Regions from separate parts of the Serratia sp. TSA_7 genome, predicted to be linked through region 2. Evidence: predicted binding sites of a transcription regulator. Region 2 holds the regulator's gene; the other holds the start of a gene.
What was found. Region 2 encodes LexA, which represses DNA repair genes until DNA is damaged. Its sites were predicted from a motif close to TNCTGTATGTACATACAGNA; they were not measured.
Positions count from the first base shown of each region.

Region 1: ACUTQW_RS01055 (DNA translocase FtsK 4TM domain-containing protein) is a predicted target of LexA. The motif match lies at 4,199-4,218, and genes of this name have one in related genera.

Region 1 is NZ_JBQZFU010000001.1:208,208-216,876, reverse strand. Features, by position in the region: gene cydD (heme ABC transporter permease/ATP-binding protein CydD) at 1-168, opposite strand, end outside; gene gstA (glutathione transferase GstA) at 346-963, opposite strand; gene ACUTQW_RS01070 (LysR family transcriptional regulator) at 1,060-1,947, opposite strand; gene trxB (thioredoxin-disulfide reductase) at 2,026-2,997, opposite strand; gene lrp (leucine-responsive transcriptional regulator Lrp) at 3,669-4,163, shown strand; gene ACUTQW_RS01055 (DNA translocase FtsK 4TM domain-containing protein) at 4,284-7,850, shown strand; gene lolA (outer membrane lipoprotein chaperone LolA) at 8,050-8,661, shown strand; gene ACUTQW_RS01045 (replication-associated recombination protein A) at 8,669-8,669, shown strand, end outside.
Region 2 is NZ_JBQZFU010000011.1:51,049-59,717, forward strand. Features, by position in the region: gene ACUTQW_RS23065 (MFS transporter) at 1-282, opposite strand, end outside; gene ubiC (chorismate lyase) at 921-1,445, shown strand; gene ubiA (4-hydroxybenzoate octaprenyltransferase) at 1,463-2,335, shown strand; gene plsB (glycerol-3-phosphate 1-O-acyltransferase PlsB) at 2,397-4,862, opposite strand; gene ACUTQW_RS23085 (diacylglycerol kinase) at 5,012-5,380, shown strand; gene lexA (transcriptional repressor LexA) at 5,499-6,107, shown strand; gene dinF (MATE family efflux transporter DinF) at 6,209-7,546, shown strand; gene ACUTQW_RS23100 (CsbD family protein) at 7,866-8,075, shown strand; gene zur (zinc uptake transcriptional repressor Zur) at 8,190-8,669, opposite strand, start outside.

The sequences.
Region 1 (8,669 bases), on a different contig from region 2:
GTGTTCGATAATCAGGGCGTGGAGCAGGGCGGCCAACAGCCATGCCTGCACGACAATCAGAATGCCGCTTATCAGCCCCAACAGCATGGAAAGGCGCAGCCAACGCTGCGCCAACGTGCTCTGAGTTTTGAGCCAACGGGTTAACTGTTGCTGTCTGGTTTTTTTCATCAGATATGAGTCTGCGTCGCCGGTGCCTGTTGTTACAAGCAAGGTTAACGTACTGTTAAAAAAAGTGTTTGCCTCAACCTGAAGCGAACAAGCGAAGGCTAATGTTACCTCTTCACCCGGCAGACTGAAAATAATAAAGCGGTCAAATATCCCTATAACAGACTCTGGTCGCGAGGGTTATTCCACCTCCCGGCTGGCCGCTTCCGCCGCCAGGGCGGCTTGCACCGATTTACGCTGACCGATCTGCGCCATATACCGGGTTAACGTAGGCCAGTTTTTTAACTCGATGGAAAAAGGGGCCATCCAACGCAGTACGGTAAACAGATAGGCATCCGCCACGCTAAAGCGGTCCCCTAACAGGAAATCCTGCCCATCCAGCGCCTGAGCGACATAATCGAGACGGCGGCGCAGCTTGTCGCGGAACAGTGTTTTGACCTCTTCCTGCAGGGCTGCATTGAATAGCGGGCTGGCTCCGGCGTGGATCTCGGCGGTGATGAAATTCAGCCATTCCTGCAAGCGCACCCGTTCGAAGGTATGGCTGGGAGGGACCAGCGCGGCGTCAGGGCGCAGATCCGCCAGATATTGCACGATGGCGGCGCCTTCGGTAATCACCCGGCCGTCTTCCAGCATCAGGGCGGCGACGTAACCCTTGGGATTGATCTGATAAAAATCACCGCCGTCGGCGCTGCGTTTGCTGCGGTTATTCACCCGGATAAGTTCAAACGGCAATTCCAGCTCTCGCAGGACAATATGCGGGGATAGCGAACAGGCGTCGGGCGCAAAATAGAGTTTCATGAGAATTCCTGAGGCAAAAAGCGATATCGCTTGACCGACAGCATGCCGCCGGTGGGGCCTGCAGAAAAATTAGAATGTCAGAAACCCGTCATCAGTTCAGCTACTGACGGGCTGCGGCAGATGATCTCGCAGGTAATCCAGCAGGGTTTGTACCGGCGCAGAGCCCGCGCCAGCGAACGAACAGACCAGGCCAAAATAACGGTAGAGCGGGACGCTCAACGGCAGAGCGCAAATGCCGGCGGCGTCGGTCGGTATCACCGATGCAGGCATCAACGAAACGCCGACGCCTTCGCGCACCAGCGTCAGTGCAGTGCTCCAGTCGCTGACGGTCACACGTATGTCAGCCAGCGCAATACCGGCCTGCTGTGCCAACCGTTGCGCGTTGAGGCTGCAGCCGCCGGTAGCCAGCACAAAGGGCAGCCCGGCCAGCGCTTTAAAATCCACCGGTTGCCGGCCCCTGGCCAGCGGGTGGCCGCTGGCGGTAACCGCAAGCCACAGATCTTGTCCCAGAGGATAGCCTTGTCTTTCTTCCTTTGGGTTCAGCACCACGCCGACGTCGACGGTTTCCAGTGCCAGCCAGTTCTCCACTTCTTGATCGGTGCCTTCCAACTGAATCAGCTCAATGGCGGGGTAGAGGCGGCGGAATTTACGCAATAGCGGCGGAAGCAAGAGGGCAAATGCCGAGGGAAAGCTGGCCAGCCGAATTTTGCCCGAGTGCGCACTTTTCGCCTGCAGCGCGTAGTTTTGGATCGCATCGAGTTCGGCGAGCATGGCGCGGGCGTGGAGGACAATTCGCTCCCCGCTTTGTGTCAGAGTCACTGAATGTGGCAGGCGGACAAACAACTGCGTGCTTAGGGCGCTTTCCAATTGAGCGATAGCCTGGCTGGCGCCGGACTGGGTCATGCCGCACTGGTTTGCCGCCAGCGTAATTTTGCCGCTGTCGGCCACGGCGACCAGCAAGCGCCAGTGGAGAAGGTTCTGCATCCTATGCCCATCCGCTCATCGTTAAGGTACAAAAAAAGCGGCTGAAGCAGCCGCTTTTCAGGATAACAGAACGTGCCGTTACAGCACTTCTGCGCCAGCGATGCCGTCCAGGTAACGCTCAGCGTCCAGCGCCGCCATACAGCCGGTGCCGGCGGAAGTGATCGCCTGACGGTAGATATGGTCCATCACGTCACCCGCAGCGAATACGCCAGGAATGGTGGTCTGGGTGGCGTTGCCGTGAATACCGGACTGAACCTTGATATAGCCGTTTTCCAACTCCAGTTGGCCACCGAAGATGCTGGTGTTCGGGCTGTGTCCGATGGCGATAAATACGCCGGCCAGCGCCAGTTCCTGCGTTGCATTATCCGCTTTGGTACTGCGAATGCGCACGCCGGTAACGCCCATCTGATCGCCCAGCACTTCATCCAGCGTATGGTCGGTATGCAGCACGATATTGCCGTTTTTCACTTTCTCCATCAGCCGGTCGATCAGGATCTTCTCTGAGCGGAAGCTGTCGCGGCGGTGGATCAGATGAACTTCAGCGGCGATGTTGGACAAATACAACGCTTCTTCCACGGCGGTATTGCCGCCGCCGACTACCGCGACTTTCTGATTGCGGTAGAAGAAACCGTCACAGGTCGCGCAGGCGGAAACGCCTTTGCCCTTGAAGGCGTCTTCGGAAGGCATGCCCAGGTAACGGGCAGATGCGCCGGTGGCGATGATCAAAGCATCGCAAGTGTATTCGCCACTGTCGCCGAACAGGCGGAACGGACGGTTCTGCAGATCGACGCTGTTGATGTGATCGAACACGATCTCGGTCTGGAATTTTTCTGCGTGCTCGCGCATGCGCTCCATCAGCGCCGGGCCGGTCAAGCCTTCGGCATCGCCAGGCCAGTTTTCCACTTCGGTGGTGGTGGTCAGTTGGCCACCTTGTTCCATACCGGTAATCAGTACCGGGCTCAGGTTTGCGCGCGCAGCGTAAACCGCGGCGGTGTAGCCGGCCGGGCCGGAACCCAGGATCAGTAATTTGCTATGTTTAGCCGTGCCCATGAATACCCTCTTTTCCCACAATGCGGACAATGAAACCGATTGTAGGGAAAATGCAGCATTAAAAAAAGCGTCAGCGGATGTTGTTAACGATTTGTTTGATAGCCGTGACCTATTAATTATTGTTTTACCACCAAAACGAGCGTAAAACGCAGCAATTTAACTTATGGAAGCCACTTGCCGACGTTATGCGCTCGTTCTGCCTGAGACACCACATTTACCGGGTTTCAGCCGTTTTGCTCTGCGGGGTTTAAGCCAGCGATTCATAACTAAAAATGGGGTGCTGACTTTTCATGACGACAGGTTCTTCTGATTTTGCTTCTTTTACTTTGACAATCCGCTGCGCATTTGCGAAAACATCATAGGAAGAAGAAATTATCCCCCTACCTACAGTAAATCGTACGTATTTGCGGCGGCGGTGCAGGATTTTGCGCCATTGTCGAAGCGGAGAGCGGCAGGTGAGGGGAACATCGCGTCAGCGAATGGCAATTTCCTTCTTGAGATGAACGTCATTTGAATCCGTTGTGCAGGGTTGACAGACAGGTTGCACAACGATGAATGATGGTAGTGAAGCATATGACAGGCATCGGGTCTTCGCTTGGAACAAGCCCTTACACATTGACGTTGGCTAGGGTGTGGCAAGTGCAGGGAAGAAAATAAGAGAGACAATAATAATGGCAGACAATAAGAAACGCCCGGGTAAAGATCTCGACCGTATCGACCGCAATATCCTGAATGAGCTGCAGAAGGATGGGCGTATCTCGAACGTTGAGCTTTCGAAGCGCGTGGGGTTATCCCCAACCCCATGTTTAGAACGTGTGCGCCGCCTCGAGCGCCAGGGTTTTATTCATGGCTATACCGCTTTGCTCAACCCGCATTATCTGGATGCATCTCTGCTGGTTTTCGTGGAAATCACGCTGAACCGCGGCGCGCCGGATGTGTTTGAGCAATTTAACTCAGCAGTTCAAAAGCTTGAAGAAATTCAGGAGTGTCATCTGGTGTCCGGTGATTTCGACTATCTGTTGAAAACCCGCGTGCCGGATATGTCGGCTTACCGTAAGTTGCTCGGTGAAACCTTGCTGCGTCTGCCGGGGGTTAACGACACCCGTACGTACGTGGTCATGGAAGAAGTCAAACAGAGTAACCGTCTGGTTATCAAAACACGGTAAGGTGCAGGTGCAAAACCTGATTAAATTGGTTACACTCCTGTTTATTCATACAGTTTCGGCGCCGGGGAAGCTTCTCGGCGCTGTTGCTATGTCAGCTAACAGGAACCTGGAGAGCCTTTCTTGAGCCAGGAATATACAGAAGATAAAGAAGTTACCCTGAAAAAACTCAGCAGTGGCCGCCGTTTGCTTGAAGCTGTGTTGATTGTGGTAGCCATTTTTGCCGTTTACCTCATGGCTGCCTTGGTCAGTTTCAATCCGTCTGACCCAAGTTGGTCGCAGACCGCGTGGCATGAGCCGATTCATAACCTGGGCGGTGGCGTCGGAGCCTGGTTGGCCGACACGCTGTTCTTCACCTTCGGGGTACTTGCTTACGCAATACCGCCGATCATGCTGGTTTTGTGCTGGGCGGCTTACCGTCAGCGCGACAGCGGCGATTACATCGACTATTTTGCGCTCTCACTGCGCCTTATCGGCACGCTGGCGCTGGTGCTCACCTCGTGTGGCCTGGCGGCACTGAATGTCGACGATCTCTATTACTTCGCTTCCGGCGGCGTTATCGGCAGCTTGCTGAGCAACGCCATGCTGCCGTGGTTCAACGGCATTGGCGCAACGCTGGCATTATTGTGCGTGTGGGCCGCAGGGCTCACGCTTTTCACCGGCTGGTCCTGGTTGGTGATCGCCGAGAGAATCGGCGGTGTGGTGCTGGGTACGGCCACTTTCATGACCAACCGCTCACGCCGTGAGGAGCGTTATCACGACGATGACGATCGCTACGTCGACGACGAGCCGGAGCAGGCAGGGAAGGGGGCCGCAGTTGCTGTAGCCGCCTCTGCGGCTGCGGCCAATGCGGCGGAAGCGGAAGATGACGTACTGTTTTCTGCACCTTCGGTAACGGATGCCGCCAACGCCGCGGCAGACGAGGTTGACGATCCGCTGCTCAACGGCTTGCGGGCTAACGACGATGCCGATGTGGCACCTGTCGCGCCGGTGGCTGTCAGCACGCCGGTAACGCCTGATCCCGCGCCGATAGCGGCCCCGGTGACGGCGCCTGCGGTAACGGCAGCGCCAACGGCTCCGGCCTCGGTGAACCAGCATCCGATGAGTGCTGCAGTGGAGAACGCCGCGCCACCGCTGTATTCGTTTGAAATCCCTGAAGAGACGCCTGCGCCGAAAATGACGCGCCCGGCCGATCCTTATCGGGACGATGATGAACCGCGTTTGGGCAATTGGGACGCACCGGCCGTATCTCAGCCGCACGATCGCTCCCCGTTTGATTTCTCTGCGGCTCAGCGCGACAGCGTTGACGTTGGCAGCTCCACCGGCTTCAGTGCCGGCGAGCCTGAGGTTACGCCATTTGGCAGCATGAAACCGCAGGCGGAAGCCGCAGCGGCGGCCGTTGTCGCCAATACCTTTATGCCGGCCTTTACGGCCACCAGCGACGGTAACTCGCAGGTGAAACAGGGCATTGGCCCTGAGTTGCCGCGGCCGAATCCGGTGCGTATTCCTACCCGGCGCGAGCTGGCGTCTTACGGTATCAAGCTGCCTTCGCAGCGTGTAGCCGAGCAGGAACAGCGCCCCCGCGATGATCAACCGCTGCAAGCTGCGGAAAGCCATCAGCAAGATGAAGAAGCCTTGCAGGAAGCGGCGCTGCGCCAGGCGTTTGCCGAACAGCAAAGCCAGCGTTACGGTGAGGAATATCCGCAAGATAATCAAGATGATGAGCAAGCCCTGCAGGAAGCGGCGTTGCGTCAGGCGTTTGCCGAGCAACAGCAGGCACGCTATGGCCAGCAGGAACCTGTGCAATCGGCGCCGATCGCCAATCCGGTAGATACCCGCAACGCGTTCAGCTTCTCGCCGATGGATGATTTGGTCGACGATAGCCCGAGCGAACCCCTGTTCACTCTGTCGCCGCAGCTTGAAGAACGTATCGAGCAGCAAAGCGAACGTGAAGACGATGTCCCCTTTGGCCAGTTTGAGCCTGCTGCACCGGCTTATTCGTCTCAGACTCCAGCACCGCAGCCATACCAGCCTGCTCAACCTGCTTATCAGCAGCCTGCTTACCAGCAGGCACCACAGCAGCAGCCGCCAGCTTATCAGCAACCTGTGGCGCAACCGGCTCCGGCTGCACCGCAGCAGCCGGCGATGGACAGCCTGATTCACCCGTTCCTGATGCGCAACGATATGCCGCTGCAAAAACCGACCACGCCGTTGCCGACGCTGGATCTGCTGACCGAAGCCCCGAAAGAGGTGGAGCCGGTGGACTCTTTCGCGTTGGAGCAGAAAGCGCGTTTGGTGGAAGCGAGTTTGGCCGACTATCGGGTGAAAGCCGACGTAGTGGATATTTTACCTGGCCCGGTTATTACCCGCTTTGAGCTGGATTTGGCGCCGGGGGTCAAGGCTGCGCGTATTTCCAACCTGTCACGCGATCTGGCGCGTTCCCTGTCAACTTCCGCCGTGCGTGTGGTAGAGGTCATTCCCGGCAAGCCTTATGTCGGATTGGAGCTGCCTAACGTTAAACGTCAGACGGTTTATCTGCGCGAAGTGCTGGATTGCCCAGCGTTCCGCGACAATCCGTCGCCGCTGGCGATCGTCCTGGGGAAAGACATTTCCGGTGAGCCGGTGGTGGCCGATTTGGCGAAAATGCCACATCTGCTGGTGGCCGGTACTACGGGCTCCGGTAAGTCGGTTGGGGTCAATGCCATGATCCTGAGTATCTTGTATAAGGCCACGCCGAAAGAAGTGCGCTTTATCATGATTGACCCGAAAATGCTGGAGCTGTCGGTTTATGAAGGCATTCCGCACCTGTTGACGGACGTTGTGACCGATATGAAAGACGCCGCTAACGCCCTGCGCTGGTGTGTTGCGGAGATGGAGCGTCGCTACAAGCTGATGTCTGCACTCGGCGTGCGTAACCTGGCCGGTTATAACGAACGCGTTGATCAGGCTGAAGCTATGGGGCGCCCGATCCCGGATCCTTTCTGGAAGCCGACTGACAGTATGGACATTACGCCGCCGGTGTTGGAGAAAGAGCCTTACATCGTGGTGATGGTGGACGAATTCGCCGACCTGATCATGACGGTGGGCAAGAAGGTTGAGGAACTGATCGCTCGTTTGGCACAGAAAGCGCGTGCTGCGGGGATCCACCTGGTGCTGGCGACCCAGCGTCCGTCGGTGGATGTGATCACCGGCCTGATCAAGGCCAACATCCCAACCCGTATCGCCTTTACCGTATCCAGCAAGATTGACTCGCGCACTATCCTCGATCAGGGCGGTGCAGAATCTTTGCTGGGGATGGGTGACATGCTGTATCTGGCGCCTAACTCCTCCATTCCTGTACGTGTGCATGGTGCATTTGTGCGCGATCAGGAAGTTCATGCGGTGGTCAAGGATTGGAAAGCGCGTGAGCGGCCTCAATATAAAGAGGGGATCCTCAGCGCCGGTGACGACGGTGAGGGTGGCGCTGGCGGCGGCCTGGAAGGTGACGAAGAGCTGGATCCGTTGTTTGACCAGGCGGTGGAGTTTGTGGTGGATAAACGCCGCGCTTCTATCTCCGGCGTGCAGCGTCAGTTCCGCATCGGTTATAACCGCGCTGCGCGCATCATCGAACAGATGGAAGCGCAGGGCATCGTCAGCGAGCAGGGGCATAACGGCAACCGCGAGGTGCTGGCACCGCCACGGCATGACTGATGAAGCTTTAATCGTTGTTATTCAATAATAAAGGGCCGCTTAGCGGCCCTTGTGCAAAGAAGCGTAAACCCGTCTGCTTCTCGGAACATTGGCCTATCTGCCGGCTTGTGGCTTCGGGTAAAGTAACGTTGGTTAAGGGTTAATTTGACCCGCACGGCACCGCCTTGCGGTTAACGCATTTCATAAGGTATCTGGAATAATGAAAAAACTGTTGGTTGCCTGCTGTCTGCTTTCGGGATTCGCTTCCACCTCTGTGCTGGCCGACGCCGCACAGGATCTGCAAAGCCGTCTGGCGAAAGTGAACAGTTTCCACGCCAGTTTCTCCCAGACCGTGACCAGCAGCGACGGCGCTGCGGTACAGCAGGGCGAAGGCGAATTGTGGGTAAAACGCCCGAATCTGTTTAACTGGCACATGACCTCACCTGACGAGAGCGTGCTGGTATCGGATGGCCAAACCCTGTGGTTTTATAACCCGTTTGTCGAGCAGGTCACTGCCACCTGGCTGAAAAATGCCACCGGCAACACGCCGTTTATGCTGATCACCCGCAACGATGCCAATGACTGGAAACAGTATAATGTGAAGCAGAAAGGCGACGATTTTGAGCTGACGCCAAAATCCAGCAGCGGTAACCTGAAACAGTTCGCCATTACTGTGACCAACAGCGGTACTATCCGCAGTTTTGCCGCAGTTGAGCAGGACGGCCAGCGCAGCTCTTACGCACTGAAAAGCCAGCAGAACACCACGGTTGACGCTGCCAAATTCAAATTTACCCCGCCGAAGGGGGTGACGCTGGACGACCAGCGCCAGTGAGGTCCGCG
Region 2 (8,669 bases):
AACCAAAGCGCCGATAGGGCGGGCGATAAAACCGACCGAGTAGGTGGCGAAACTGGCCAGCAGCGCCACCATTGGGGTGGCTTCGGGGAAAAACACGTCGCCGAACACCATGCCGGCCGCCAGGCCATACAGGGCGAAATCGACATACTCCATGGCGGTCCCGAGCCAGCATGAGAAGGTGGCGCGCCAGAATTGACTGCGTCCTTCTTTGGTGGCCAGGCGTTCATCGGCTGCCAGCGTATTGCCGGTGGCCTGTGGGGGGGCAAGCGTTGTTTCGCTCATGGCATTGATGTCCTCTTTTCGTCATGCGCCATGAGTGGCGCCGTTAAAGATGGTTTCCAGAGGCTGCGTCCCGCAATAGTTCGTGAGCGCCGCTGGCGGTCATTTGAGCGCGCAGCAAGGCGCGGGCCGTGAGGTTTGGTGGGCCAAATAAGCGGCTCGTAACACAGGTGCGCGTTCAAATGGCCCCAGCCCTTCGGGTCGCGCCCCAAAAGCCCGTACTCTGCGTTGTCGGGCTTGAACGTAGCCCACTATGTTCTGCACCCTCCGCCTTGATTACGGGCTTTTGGAACTGCGACGGCACCACGACCTATTGCGGGGCACAGCCTTAGACAAAAGTGTCGAGCGGGTGGCGATTCAACGCTGCATGACAAAGGTATCTACGCGCGTAGACAAAACAATGCTGCAGAGGTGAAAGTTTGCAGGCGATCACAGAATCCCCACCGCTCCGGGGAGTGAAGGTAAAGAAAACAGATGGCAGAAAGATGACATTGCGGCGTTTTTACCGCGGCGATTTTGCTGCCCGCCGCGCCACGAATCAGCCTGCCGCTTTTGGATTTCTGCGTTACAATGAATTTCTGTTAACAGTTTGTATGGTCTGGTGCGGCCGCAGGGTGCGGTGTCAGGCCTGGAGTAGAACAATGTCTGGCAATAGGGATTCCATCCTGCCGCCGCTTGAGTGGTTATCTGCGCAACACCCCCCGGTACCCGCCGCCGTCAGCGACTGGCTGATGGAGCCAGGATCCATGACCCGCCGTTTTGAACGCCACTGTGGGCGCGTGCACGTTGAACCGCAGCGCGAATGTTTCGTCACCCGCGACCAGTTGGGTGAAGAAGCCGAACACCTGCCGGATAGCCCGCGTTACTGGCTGCGAGAGATAATACTGCTGGGCGATAACCAGCCTTGGCTGCTGGGGCGCACGGTGATCCCGCAAGAGACCTTGACCGGCCCGGATCAGGCGTTGGTGGATTTGGGCACGCTCCCGCTGGGGCGTTACCTGTTCAGCAGCGGTGAATTGACTCGCGATTACATTCATATGGGGCGGCAGGATGCGTTATGGGCGCGCCGCTCCCGTTTACGGCTGGCGGGCAAGCCCTTATTGCTGACCGAACTGTTTTTACCGGCTTCGCCGTTGTACGCGGCGGGCAGCGCGGAAATCGCATGATGAGGAGAGGAAATACCTTGGAGGGAAGCGTGACTCAAAGCAAATGGCGGGCATACGGCCATCTGATGCGCCTCGATAAACCGATCGGCAGCCTGCTGCTGCTGTGGCCAACGCTGTGGGCGCTGTGGATTGCGGGGCAGGGGGTGCCGCCACTGTCTATCCTGCTGGTGTTCGTGATTGGGGTGTTCCTGATGCGTGCTGCCGGCTGCGTGGTGAATGACTATGCCGACCGCGCCGTTGACGGCCACGTGAAGCGAACCGCGGGGCGCCCAATGCCGAGCGGCCGGGTGAGCGAGAAAGAGGCCAAGATCCTGTTCGTGGTGCTGGTGCTGGTCTCGTTTGGGCTGGTGCTGACGCTGAACGCCATGACCATCTGGCTGTCGCTGGCGGCGCTGGCGCTGGCGTGGATCTATCCGTTTATGAAGCGGGTCACCAATCTGCCGCAGTTCGTGCTGGGAGCGGCGTTCGGTTGGGGCATCCCAATGGGCTACGCCGCCGTCAGCGAGGCACTGCCGTTGAGCTGCTGGTTGCTGCTGCTGGCCAATATCTGCTGGACGGTGGCTTACGATACGCTGTATGCGATGGTGGACCGTGACGATGACCTGAAGATTGGCGTCAAATCCACCGCCATTCTGTTTGGCCGTTACGACAAACTGATCGTCGGTCTGCTGCAGTTCGCGACGCTGCTGCTGCTGCTGTGGGTGGGCTATCTGGCCAAACTGAGCGGGGCGTTTTATTGGTCGTTGCTATTGGCGGGTGCCTTGTTTATTCATCAGCAAAAGCAAATCGCTACCCGCGATCGCGACGCCTGCTTCAAGGCGTTTCTGGATAATAACTATGTCGGGCTGGTGTTGTTTATCGGTATCGCATTGAGTTATTGGCAGGGCTAGCGGTATTCCTGCAATAAAAAAGGCACCCTGCGGTGCCTTTTTGTTTTTGATTATCAATCAATTATTCAGCTTTTTCTTCCGTCGCCGCCGTTTCCGGCTGCACGCTGGTTTCCGCCGGCATGCTGACGCTCTCGATAGTCAGCTTGATTTCCGGGGTAATCAAATCGCTCAACATGCTGTACACCTCCAGGGTGTGCTCACGAACGGCATCGCCGACATCGTTGATGTAGCCTTCTTCACGCAGCGTCGCCACCAGGGTAGAGAACACCGCCTTGTCGAAGAACTCTGGCGCATTGATACCATGCAGCACCGAAAGACGCTGGGCCATGATGCGGCTCTCTTTCTCCAGCGCGCCGCGGTTGATGCTCGGGTTGGCGCTGAGGATAGACATGGTGATGGCATAGCGCTGCAACGTTTCGCGCACGCCGGCTGCCAGCAATTGCAGAGGGCGAATGCGCGCCGGGTTAAGCACCAGATCCTCGCCTTTGTCGCAGATGAGCTGCTGGCGGATCATTTCCGCGATCAGCGGCCGCAGCACTTCCGGCAGTTGTTCCTTGTCGTTGTGCAGGAACAGTTCGGCCTTCAGCATCGGGTAAATCAGGCCGATCTGCCGCAGCAGTTCAGCGCGGGACACCCGGCGGTGATGCATCACTATGGTGGCGATCAACGAAGGCAGCACCAGCAGATGGTGGATATTGTTGCGGTAATAGGTCATCAGCACCGCCTGCTCGCGCGGCAGGATGATGATATCGCCGATGTTATCCTTCTCCACCTCGAACTTGTTCATGTTCAGCGCGTGATCCAGCAGCTCGTCCGGCGTTTGGGTCGGCACTGTGACGTCGCCGGCGTAAGGCACGTTGCGCATCAGTTGCAGATAACACTCCAACTGCTCAAGCAGCTGCTCGCGGGTCAGCGAGCGCTGGCGTGAGGCCAGCAGCGCCGTGGAACACAGGTTCATGGCATTGGCGGCGGCGGCGTTGTTGATGCGGACCATGATCTTGGCCGCCAGGTCGTTGACCGTTGGCGTCAGCCAGCTTGGACGTTGGGCTTCGATCGGGTCAATCGATTCGCGCCACTGCGGCACGTTCTGGTTCAGGTAGGCGGTCAACGGCAGCGGATCGCCGAAGTTGACGTAACCCTGGCCGAGATTACGCAGCTTGCGCAGGCCGCGCAGCATCTGCAACAGGCTCTCTTTTTCCTTGGTCGCACCGCGCAGCTCTTTGGCGTAAGTACCTACTTCCATCACGTGTTCGTAACCGATGTAGATCGGGACCAGCGTGATAGGGCGAGTGCCACCGCGCAACATTGCCTGGATGGTCATCGACAGGGTGCCGGTCTTCGGTTCCAGCAGGCGCCCGGTACGGGAACGGCCGCCTTCGACGAAGTATTCCACCGAGTAACCGCGGGTAAACAGCTCGCCGAGGTATTCGCGGAACACCGTTGAATACAGCTTGTTGCCTTTGAAGGTGCGGCGGATAAAGAACGCGCCCAGGCGACGGAAGATCGGCCCGGCCGGCCAGAAGTTGAGGTTGATGCCGGCGGCGATGTGCGGCGGCACCAGGCCCTGGTGATACAGCACGTAGGACAGCAGCAGGTAGTCCATATGGCTGCGGTGGCACGGCACATAAACGATCTCGTGGCCGTCCTGCGCCAACTGGCGCACGCGCTCGGCATTGGTGACGTTGATGCCCTGATACAGCCGGTTCCAGGTCCAGCTCAGCACGCGATCGGAAAGGCGCACCGTCTCGTACGAGAAGTCGGCGGCGATCTCTTCCATCAGCGCAATGGCGTTCTGCTGGGCCTTTTCATGGGAAATTTTCTTGCTGCGCGCTTCGTCCTCGACCGCTTTTTCGATCGCTTTGGACGCCAGCAGCTTATTGAACAGATCCTGACGAGCCGGCAGGCTTGGGCCGACGGCGGCCAGACGTTGACGCGAGAAATGCATGCGCGCCACGCGCGCCAGTTTTTGTGCGATAGTTTTGTCCGTGCCGTGTTCGGTCGCCATTCGGCGCAGCGAAACGGTGTTGGAGAAACGCACGAAGCTGTCGCGGCCCAGCCACAGGACGGCGAAGAATTTCTGGACGCCGTTCAGCAAGCGCAGATGCGGCGTGCCGTGGCCTTCTCGGCCTGGGGAACGGCCAAACATCACCGACACCGGCAGCATCTGAATATCGAGATCCGGATTGCTGCGGTGCAGATCCAGATAGTCGTGAAACAGTTTTACCGACTCTTCTTTCGGTGTGTAGTAGCGGAACACGCGCGGGCCGTCGTGAATAAACACATGGCTTGGCAGTACGGTGCCGTCTATCTCCAGCGGATTGAGGGGGTCGGGCAAATCCTGCGCCAGGCACTGGGTGCGCAGCGTCAGTAAATCCGCCTTGGAATTATAAGGTAAAACATACAAAATCGGCCGTGAGGGATCCAACCCTAACTCCGTGACCGGATCTGAAGGGATAACCTTACTTCTTACCAACAATTTAAGTGGTAAATTCAATAATTTATAATAAATTTTACGCCAACCTGACATAACAACGTGAAGCCTCTTGTTAGCAATGCGCCGCAAGCATACCAGAAACCGGGTAGCAGATCTGTGGTGTTGGAAAACCGTGAGCCGGGAGAGTTTCCTGACCCAAGCTCTATAATTATGACTTACCTCTGTGAAAGGCACTAAAAAACATGGCAAACCAAGCAACCGGCCTGACCCGTATTATTAAAGCCGCCGGCTACTCATATAAAGGCTTTTCTGCTGCCTGGCAGCACGAAGCCGCATTCCGCCAGGAGCTGGTGGCGACCGTGCTGGCTATCATACTGGCGATCTGGCTGGATGTGGGTGCGATAGCGCGCATTTTACTGATCGGATCGGTGCTGTTGGTCGTGATCGTCGAGATGCTGAACAGCGCGATTGAAGCCATTGTCGATAGGGTGGGCACGGAACACCACGAGCTTTCCGGGCGGGCGAAAGATATGGGGTCGGCGGCGGTAACGCTGACGATCATACTGGCGCTGTTTGTCTGGGGTTCGGTACTCTGGCAACACTTTGCCTGAGTGGAACGCTCCGTTGCGGCGGGGCGCTAATCCCTGATTTTTATTCATTCTTCGGTTCCCAAGCCGCGCTTACCTGTATATACTCACAGCAAGACTGTATAAACAAACAGGGGGCGGAATGAAAGCATTAACTACCAGACAACAAGAAGTCTATGATCTGATTCGCGATCATATTTCGTCAACTGGCATGCCGCCAACGCGCGCCGAGATCGCCATGCGTCTGGGGTTCCGTTCGCCAAATGCTGCAGAAGAACATCTGAAAGCGCTGGCGCGCAAGGGCGTGATCGAGATCGTCTCCGGCGCTTCACGCGGCATTCGCCTGCTGATGGAAGATGAAGAAGGTTTACCGCTGATTGGCCGCGTGGCCGCCGGTGAACCGCTGCTGGCGCAGCAGCATATCGAAGGGCACTATAAGGTGGATCCTTCTTTGTTCAAACCGAGCGCGGATTTCCTGCTGCGGGTCAACGGCATGTCGATGCGTGATATCGGCATCCTCGACGGCGATCTGCTGGCGGTGCATAAAACCCAGGACGTGCGGAACGGCCAGGTAGTTGTGGCGCGTATTGAAGATGAAGTTACGGTCAAACGCCTGAAAAAACACGGCAATGTGGTTGAACTGCTGCCGGAAAACAGCGAGTTCCAGCCTATCGTGGTCGACCTGCGTCAGCAAAATTTCACCATTGAAGGTCTGGCGGTCGGCGTGATCCGCAACGGCGACTGGATTTAATCGCTGCGCCTGAACGTTGTCCTCTGATTTAAATCGCCCCAGCTCTGGGGCGATGTCATTTCTGATTCATTCAAACCCTACCGCCACGGGAACATTTCACTATGCGCCTGCTTTCTGCCTTCACCAGCGATACTGATAAAGCCCTATGGCGCCTTGCGTTACCCATGATCTTTTCCAATATTACCGTTCCGCTGCTCGGGCTGGTGGATACTGCGGTGATTGGCCACCTGGATAGCCCCGCCTATCTGGGTGGCGTTGCTATTGGTGCCATGGCTACCAGCTTCCTGTTTATGTTGCTGCTGTTCCTTCGTATGAGCACTACCGGGCTGGCGGCACAGGCGCTCGGTGCACAGGATCCTCAGGGGTTGGCGCGCGCTTTTATGCAGCCGTTGTGGCTGGCGGTGTTGGCCGGTGTGGCGATTGTGCTGCTGCGCCACCCGTTGATCGATATGGCGTTGCAGATCGTGGGCGGCGATGGCGCGGTGCTGGAACAAGCGCGGCTATTCCTCGAAATCCGCTGGCTAAGTGCGCCGGCGGCGTTGGCCAACATGGTGATCCTGGGCTGGCTGCTTGGCGTGCAATACGTGCGTGCACCGGTGATCTTGCTGATTATCGGTAACCTGCTGAATATCGTACTGGATATCTGGTTGGTGATGGGGCTGGGTTGGAACGTGCAAGGGGCGGCGACGGCGACCGTCATCTCTGAATATGCCACCCTGCTGCTGGGGCTATGGCTTGCCTGGCGGGTGATGCGCATACGAGGCATTTCCGCGCCGATGCTGCGCCAGGCCTGGCGCGGTAATCTGCGGCGCCTGCTGGCGCTGAATCGCGACATCATGTTGCGTTCACTGTTGCTGCAAGCGTGTTTTGCCTCACTGACCATTTTCGGTGCCCGGCTTGGCGGCGACGTGGTGGCGGTAAACGCGGTACTGATGAATTTGCTGACCTTCACGGCCTACGCGCTCGACGGCTTTGCCTACGCGGTAGAGGCGCATTCCGGCCATGCCTATGGCGCTCGCGACGACAGCCAACTGCGCAAGGTATGGCGCGCCGCCTGTCGCCAGGCTTGTTTGGTGGCACTGGCTTTTGGGGTGCTGTATGCCGTTGCCGGGCAGCAAATCATCTCGGCATTAACCTCTTTACCCGAGTTGCGTACGCTGGCGAGCCATTATCTGCCGTGGCAGGTGGTGCTGCCGTTGGTCGGTGTGTGGTGTTACCTGCTGGACGGCATGTTTATTGGCGCGACCCGCGGTGCCGAAATGCGCAACAGCATGGCGGTGGCGGCCGTCGGCTTCGGCCTGACGTTGTTTACCGTACCTGTATTGGGCAACCACGGATTATGGCTGGCGCTGGCGGTGTTTCTGTCGCTGAGGGGCATTGCGCTGGGCTGGTTCTGGCACCGTCACCGGCTGCGCGGTACCTGGTTTAGGGGGCAATAAGACAGAGAGCTTTATAGATAATTGAGTAATTTTTCTTATGTTTTTTATTTATATTTGCTTACATGTTCCCAAGAGCCATTCCAGTCGGGTAGCACCTTGTTTGTTAGTGTCTTTTTCTGGTTAATTGTTTTTTTATGGCTTTTTATTCTGGTTTTTGTTTGGTTGTCGTTATCTGCGTCTACAATTAATCATGTGGCTGGCGAAATGAATGGGGGAGTGGCAACCCTTTGGTTGGCGGTAATAGACCATAAAAATTGCTTGGTTAGACGCCCGGTCAGCACAGTATCAAACTGATTTACGACAGGTTAACGGAGAGACTATGAACAAAGATCAAGCCGACGGTAACTGGAAACAGTTTAAAGGGAAAGTGAAGGAACAATGGGGCAAGCTGACCGATGACGATTTGGCGGTCATTGAAGGGAAACGCGAACAGCTTGTCGGTAAAATCCAGGAACGCTATGGCTACCAGAAAGAGGCGGCCGAGAAAGAAGTGAAATCCTGGGAAGACCACAGCAAGTATCGCTGGTAGAGAGCAGGGCCACAGCATACGGTGGCCGTAATCGACTGTAGCCGGCCGGGTGTTTTGATCCCCTTAACGCCACGGCCACAGGTACAGGGAAGTGCCTGACCAATCCCGCTTAATTTATTTCTTCTTGATGGCAATGCTGTGATCGTGCTCACCGCAATCATGCTTGCTGTCGCAGGCTTCCACTTCAACACAGCCCGAACACAGGCCATGCGCTTCCACCACGCTGTGGCGCAGCACAAAACCCGACTCTTTCGCCAGTTTTTGCAGCGTTTCCTCCACCCCTTCGGTGGTGCGTTCAGTCACCTGAGCACAGCGATCGCAGATAAACAGCGCGGAGGTATGCATCGGTTGTTCGAAATGATGGCACAGCACGTAGCTGTTGGCCGACTCCACCCGATGAATAAACCCTTGTTCCAACAAGAAATCCAGCGCGCGATAGACCGTTGGCGGTTTCGCCTGCGGTTCAGCTACGCGCAGCAGATCCAGCAGGTCATAAGCGCTGATGGCACCGGGTTGTTGTGCCATCAGGCGTAACACTTCCAGCCGCTGCGGTGTCAGCCGCACATTGCGTTGCAGGCAGAGTTGTTCAGCCTG